DNA from 2 places in the Streptomyces sp. NPDC002055 genome. Region 2 is predicted to be linked to the other one. Evidence: riboswitches for the same ligand, from Rfam matches in the RefSeq annotation. Region 2 holds a riboswitch; the other holds the start of a gene.
The links. Region 2 has a riboswitch for cobalamin ahead of ABT112_RS09435 (cobalamin biosynthesis protein). Riboswitches for the same ligand answer to the same signal wherever they lie in the genome.

Region 1: another riboswitch for cobalamin. It lies ahead of ABT112_RS00565 (energy-coupling factor ABC transporter permease); the one in region 2 lies ahead of ABT112_RS09435 (cobalamin biosynthesis protein).

Annotation. Positions count from the first base shown of each region.
Region 1 is NZ_JBEOXS010000001.1:129,251-132,641, forward strand. Features, by position in the region: gene ABT112_RS00555 (chaplin) at 1-82, opposite strand, end outside; gene ABT112_RS00560 ((2Fe-2S)-binding protein) at 350-1,087, shown strand; cobalamin riboswitch at 1,303-1,497, shown strand; gene ABT112_RS00565 (energy-coupling factor ABC transporter permease) at 1,527-2,219, shown strand; gene ABT112_RS00570 (energy-coupling factor ABC transporter substrate-binding protein) at 2,216-2,584, shown strand; gene cbiQ (cobalt ECF transporter T component CbiQ) at 2,589-3,338, shown strand; gene ABT112_RS00580 (energy-coupling factor ABC transporter ATP-binding protein) at 3,335-3,391, shown strand, end outside.
Region 2 is NZ_JBEOXS010000011.1:159,588-162,978, forward strand. Features, by position in the region: gene ABT112_RS09430 (cobyric acid synthase) at 1-1,191, opposite strand, end outside; gene ABT112_RS09435 (cobalamin biosynthesis protein) at 1,188-2,171, opposite strand; cobalamin riboswitch at 2,336-2,464, opposite strand; gene ABT112_RS09440 (hypothetical protein) at 2,677-2,913, opposite strand; gene ABT112_RS09445 (inorganic phosphate transporter) at 2,931-3,391, opposite strand, start outside.

The sequences.
Region 1 (3,391 bases), on a different contig from region 2:
CGGCGACCGCCGCACCAGCGGCGGCGGAGAGGGCGGCACCGGCAGTGGCGGCCAGAACGGCGGCCTTGGCAATACGCGACATGACGCAAACTCTTTTCAGTCGTACAGAAAGAAAGTTCCCTGCCTGTGACAAGCAGGGAACCGGATCAACGCACCGGACGAGGTGAAGATGCGCCTTGTGGGTGGCTTTAGCCCGATCGAGTGAGTGGCGGGCGCGGTGTTGCCGCCGCTCAGCCGCTCTATCGCCCCGCCCGCCCCGCCGCCCGGGGGCGGAGCGTCCCGCCCCGGGGCCCTCCCGGCCGCCGTCGGTCCGTACGGGAGAATCCCGAGGGCGACGGAGAGGAGTCACATGCCGGGGACGTCCATGGCCGAAGGCCTGCGCCGGGTCGCCGAGGCGGGTCCGTTCTTCGCCGTGCGGACCGCGGAGGCGCCGGGGGAGGAGCCGCGTGCCCACGGGTATGTGCCGTTCGCGGAGCTCTGCGCGGACCCCGGCCCGCTGCGCGCCCGGATCACCACCGTGGCCGGCCGGCTGGGCACGGACGAGCTCCGGGTGGGCGCGTCCCTCGTCTTCCAGGGGCTCGCCGCCCGGCTGTGGTCCCTCGCGCTCGGCTCCGCCGTGCTCGCCGGCACCCTCCCCGACCTCTCCCCGGAGCGGCTGTGGTGGCACCCGGACCGGAGCGCCCCGGACGAACTCTGGCTGCCCGGCCCCGTGTCCGCTGCGGACGGCCCCGTGTCCGCGGCCGATCCCGGCACCTCGGCGGACCGGCTGCGCGCGGCGGTGGTCGACGGCCACCTCGTACCCCTGCACCGCGCCGTGCGGTCCGTATGTCCGGTTTCGGGGCAACTGCTCTGGGGCAACGCCGGGTCGGCGCTGTTCGGCTCGTACCGCGTCCTGCGCGACGGCTGCCGCGCACGGGGCCGCGCCGAAGCCGCGGACACGGCGTCGGCGCTGGTCCGAGAGCTGTTCCGGGAGCCGCCGCTGCACGGCACCGGCACCCTCGCGGGCGGCGGCTTCACCCGGCGCAGCTGCTGTCTCTACTACCGGGTCCCGGGCGGCGGCCTCTGCGGCGACTGCGCGCTCGCCTGAAGCGACGGCCACCCCGCGTGTGCTCGCGGGGCAGTGCCGGGTACTCCATGGCCAAGCAGATGCTCCGTGCCACCACGCGCTCGCCCGCGGGGCAGTGACCATGCTCACCCGAGGGGCGCGCGGTTGGCTGCCCGCGCCCCGCAAGCGCACCGTTGCTCCTGCCCTCCGCCGGTGGCCGATACCGATCCCCGGTTGTGGCCGGAGCGTGCTGCCCACTAACCTCTCAGGGCCTTGGTGTACGGGAAACCGGTGATGAAACCGGTGCGGCCCTCGCCACTGTGATCGGGAAGTCCGGTTCCACCCCTCGGGGAGCCACTGGGACGCCGAGCCGCCGGCTCGGTGCCCGGGAAGGCGGAGTCCGGACGGCATGACCCGTCAGCCAGGAGACCGGCCGGGGCGCGTCGTCCATCCACGAGGTGCTGGAGAGGTTCGCTTTCCCATGCATATAGCCGAGGGGTATCTGCCCCCGTTGCACGCGGTCGCCTGGGGCGCCGCCGCTGCCCCGTTCGTCGTCCACGGCGTCCGGTCCCTGTCCCGCGAGGTCAAGGAGAACCCCGAGAGCACGCTGCTGCTCGGCGCCTCCGGAGCCTTCACCTTCGTCCTGTCCGCCCTCAAGATCCCGTCGGTGACCGGCAGCTGCTCGCACCCGACGGGCACCGGACTCGGGGCCATCCTGTTCCGGCCGCCCATCATGACGGTGCTCGGCACGATCACCCTGCTCTTCCAGGCGCTGCTGCTCGCCCACGGCGGGCTCACCACGCTCGGGGCCAACGCGTTCTCCATGGCGATCGTCGGCCCCTGGGCCGGATACGGGGTGTACCGGCTGGTCCGGCGGCTGGGCGCACCGCTCATGGCCGCCGTGTTCGCCGGGGCGTTCGTCGCGGACCTGAGCACCTACTGCGTCACCAGCCTGCAGCTCGCGCTGGCCTTCCCCGACCCGGGCACCGGAGTGCTCGGCTCCCTCGCCAAGTTCGGCGGCATCTTCGCCGTCACCCAGATCCCGCTGGCGGTCAGCGAGGGCATCCTCACCGTGCTGGTGATGCGCCTGCTGACGCAGTCCAGCAAGGGGGATCTGATCCGGCTGGGCGTGCTGTCCCGCCGCGCGGAGAAGCAGGAGGCCGTTGCCCGATGAAGCGTCACACCAAGATCAACCTGCTGTTGCTGGTGCTGGTCGTCGCTCTTGCGGTGCTGCCGCTCGCGCTCGGCCTCGGGGACCACAAGAAGGAGCCCTTCACGGGCGCCGACGCCCAGGCCGAGTCCGCGATCACCGAGATCCGGCCGGACTACGAGCCCTGGTTCAGCCCGCTCTACGAACCGCCGTCCGGCGAGGTGGAGTCCGCGCTGTTCGCCCTCCAGGCCGCACTCGGCGCGGGTGTTCTGGCGTACTACTTCGGGCTGCGCCGCGGGCGCCGTCAGGGTGCGGAGCAGGCCACGTCCCAGGACGGCTCCGGGTCCCAGGACGGGGCGGCGACGCCGGACCGCGAGACCGCAGCCTAGCCGCGTGCTGCCCATCGACGCGGCGGCGCACAGCAGTCGCTGGCGCCGCCGCCACCCCCTGGACAAAGCCGTTCTCGCCCTCGGCCTGACGGTGTCGGCGGTCTGCCTGCCGCCGTGGCCGGGGTCGCTCCTCGTCGTGGTGGCCGCGCTCGTCCTGCTGCTGGGGCCGGCCGCCGTGCCGCCCCGTCAGCTGTGGCGGGCCTACCGCATCCCGCTCGGCTTCTGCGTCACCGGCGCCCTGCCGCTCCTCGTCCGGCTGGGCGGCCCGCACGGCCCGCTCTCCCTGGCTCCGGACGGGCCCGCGCACGCCGGACAGCTGCTGCTGCGCACCTCCGCCGCGTCGCTCGGGGTGCTGCTCTTCTCGTTCACCACGCCCCTGTCCGACCTGCTGCCCCGGCTGGCGCGGGCGGGCGTGCCGCCCGCGGTCGTCGATGTCGCCCTGGTCACCTACCGGATGGCGTTCCTGCTCCTGGACACCGTCTCCCGGGTCCGCCAGGCCCAGGCCGCCCGGCTGGGCAAGTCCGGACGGGCCGCGGCCTGGCGGTCGCTGGCCGGGCTCGGAGCCACCGTGTTCGTCCGGGCCTTCGCGCGCGCCGCCCGGCTGCAGACAGGGCTCGCGGGCCGCGGCTACGACGGCTCGCTCCGCGTCCTGGTGGCCGAATCCGAGGTCTCCCGGCGCTTCGTGGCCGCGTCCGTCGCACTCCTGGCGGGGATCGCCGCCCTCACGCTCGCACTCGAAAGGCTCACCCCATGACCGCAGGATCGCACCTGGTGGAACTCCTCGGCGCGGGATACGCCTACGAGGAC
Region 2 (3,391 bases):
CTCCGGCGCGAACCGGACGCGCACGGGCAGCAGTCCCAGCCCGTCCACCGTCCCCGCCCGCGACTCGACCTCGTCCTCGATGCGTTCGCCCAGCATCTGGAAGCCGCCGCAGATGCCCAGCACCGGACGGCCCTCCGCGGCCCGCCGCGCCACCGCGTCGGCGATGCCGCGCTCCCGCAGCCACGTCAGGGCCCGCACGGTGCCCCGGGTGCCCGGCAGGACCACCAGGTCCGCGTCGGCCAGCTCCTCCGGCCGGTCCACGAAGCGCACCACCACGCCGGGTTCGGCCGCCAGCGCGTCCACATCGGTGAAGTTCGACATCAGCGGCACCGCGGCGACCGCGACCCGCAGGACGTCCTGCCCGTGCGGTGGCGCGACGACCGACTCGCGGACCGTGCCGCGCAGCGACACCCGCAGCCCGTCCTCCTCGTCGATGCCCAGCCCGTGCGCGTACGGCAGGACGCCGAGCGTGCGCCGCCCGGTGAGCCCGTGCAGCATGTCCAGACCGGGTTCCAGCAGGGAGACGTCACCGCGGAACTTGTTGACCAGATAGCCGGAGACCAGCGCCTGGTCCTCCCGGGCCAGCAGCGCCGTCGTGCCGAAGAACGAGGCGAACACCCCGCCGCGGTCGATGTCCCCGACCACGACCACGGGGAGCCGGGCCGCCCGGGCCAGGCCCATGTTCACGATGTCCGTGCGCCGCAGGTTGATCTCCGCCGGACTGCCCGCCCCTTCACAGATCACCGCGTCATACGTGCCCCGCAGCTCCTCCAGGCACTCCACCACGGTCTCCAGGAGCTGTCCGCGGTCGGTGTACCGCCGCTGCCGCTCCGGAGCGCCCGCGGCGTCCCCGAAGTAGCCGCGGGCGCTCATCTCCCCGACCGGCTTCCCCAGCAGCACCACCTGGCTGGTGCGGTCGCTCCCGGGCTTGAGCAGCACCGGGTTCATCAGCGCGCTCGGCTCGACGCGGGCGGCGGCGGCCTGCATGGCCTGCGCCCGGCCGATCTCCGCGCCCTCCCGGGTGACGAACGAATTCAGCGACATGTTCTGCGCCTTGAAGGGCGCGACGGACACCCCCTTGCGGGAGAGCCACCGGCAGATCCCCGCGGTGACCACGCTCTTCCCGGCGTCGGAGGTGGTGCCGGCGACGAGCAGCCCGCCGCCTGAGTGGTGCGTGTCCGGCCCGTTCATCCGCTCCCCCTTCCGGCGGCCGGGCGCCGCGGGCGGCTCCGCACCAGGCCGCCCGCGACACAGAGCGCGAGGGCCAGGGCGTTGACGCGCCGGGACAGCCGGACCGCGCGTTCGATGTCCGGCACCGCCACCGGACGGTTCTCCCCGCCGAGCACCGGCCGGTGTTCGACCCGGCCGCGGTAGGCCAGGGTGCCGCCCAGGCGGACGCCGAGCGCCCCCGCGAAAGCGGACTCGACCGGTCCGGCATTGGGGCTGGGGTGCCGCCGGGCGTCCCGGCGCAGCACCCGCCAGGCCCCCCGCGGATCCGGTCCGGCGAGCACCGCCAGCGCGGCGGTGAGCCGCGCACCGGGGAAGCCCGCCACGTCGTCCAGCCGCGCCGCGGCCCAGCCGAACCGCAGATGGCGCGGCGACCGGTGGCCCACCATCGCGTCGAGGGTGTTGACCGCGCGGAAGCCGACGAGGCCGGGCACTCCGGCGACGGCTCCCCACACCAGGGCTCCCACGACCGCGTCCGAGGTGTTCTCGGCGACCGACTCGACCACGGCACGGGCGATCTGCTGCCCGTCCAGGGCCTGCGGATCCCGGCCGCACAGATGCGGCAGCCGTTCGCGGGCGACCTCCAGGTCCCCTGCGGCCAGTGCGCCGCCCACGGCGCGCGCCTCCCGGCCCAGCGATGTCCCGCCCAGCACCGCCCAGGTGGCGGCGGCGGTCAGCCCGGCCGTGGCGGCGGGGGAGCGGCGCAGCGAGCGCGCGAGTACGGCGGAGGCCGCGGTGGCGCCGCCGGCGAGCAGGGCGGTGTGCAGCGCCCCGGCCCCGCGGTGGTCGCGCCAGAGCCGGCGCTCGACGGCCGCGGCGGTCCGGCCGAACGCGGCGACGGGGTGACCGCGCCGCGGGTCACCGAGTATCAGGTCGGCGGCGAAGCCCAGGGCGGTGCCGAGGCCGGCCGCGCCCGCGGCGGCGAGTCCGTGTCGTCCCCTCACCGTGCGATCCGTCCCCTCCGGGCGTGATGGGCACGCATCGGATCAGCCGGCCGTCGCGCCTCGGCGGGAACATCCGGGAACGGCTCTGGGCGTACGGGAACAGCCGGGCATCGCGATCGTCCTCACTCAGGGTCCGCGCCCTGGCTCGACGTACCGGCGGTGAGAGTCTCCTGGCTTCCGGATCGGCGCGTCCCCGGGCCTTCCAGCCCGTCGCTGCGGGCCGTGACATCTCGGGTGGGGGTGCGCTCCCCGGTGACAGTGGCGGGACCGCGCCGGACTCGCACCGGCTTCCTCTCCTGCCGCCGTTGGGCCCCGGCAGTCCACCACGGGCCGCGAAGGCCCGTCAACTTGCGCTTGACCTGCGACGGGAGAGTGTGCCGCGCCCCACAGCGGACGACCGCGCCCCGCCCGGGGCGCACACGACGGTCCGCCGGGCCGGACGGCGCGGGGTGCGCTGTCCGGCCCGGCGGACCGGTTGCGGGCGGGGGCCGTTCGCCCCGGCCCGTCAGGCGACGATCAGATTGATGCCGTACGCCACGGCGGCCAGGCACAGGCCGTAGCAGACGTAGGCGCCGGTCCGGGCCAGGGAGCCGGGGGCGGTCACCGTGGCGGTGCCGTCCGGCTGGGTCCGCGTCCGGCGGGAGGTGCCGACGATGCCGAGGGTGAACAGGCCCACGAGCGCGACGGTCGCCACGAGGCTGACGCCGAAGACCTGGCCGAGAGCTGCCCAGTCGATGTTCATGACGGTGGGTTCCTTACCTAGACCGTGACCTTGGCGGCGGACTGGCCGGCCTGCGCGCTCTGCGGGGCCTTGCCCTGCACGGCGACTCCGGCGACCGGGGCGCCGGTGACGGCGTCGGACGCCTCACCGGAGACCGCGGAGCCGACCGGCGGCGGGGAGACCGTGCGGAGGGCGGCGGTGACGACGCCCGGCGGCTCGGTGGCCCCGGTCTCGTTGACGTTGGTGTGGTCCACCGGCTTGCGGCGGGAGAGCGCCCAGATCGCGCCGCAGGCCACGAGCGCGAGGACGGCGACGGTGGCGACGCCCCAGGTGCCCTGGCCGGCGAGGAGCGCCGCGGCCGCCGCGACGAGGCCGGCGGCCGGAAGCGTCAGACCCCACGCGGCCACCATGCGGCCCGCGGTCGACCAGCGGACGACCCCGCCCTTGCGGCCGAGGCCGGAGCCCATGACCGAGCCGGAGCAGACCTGGGTGGTGGAGA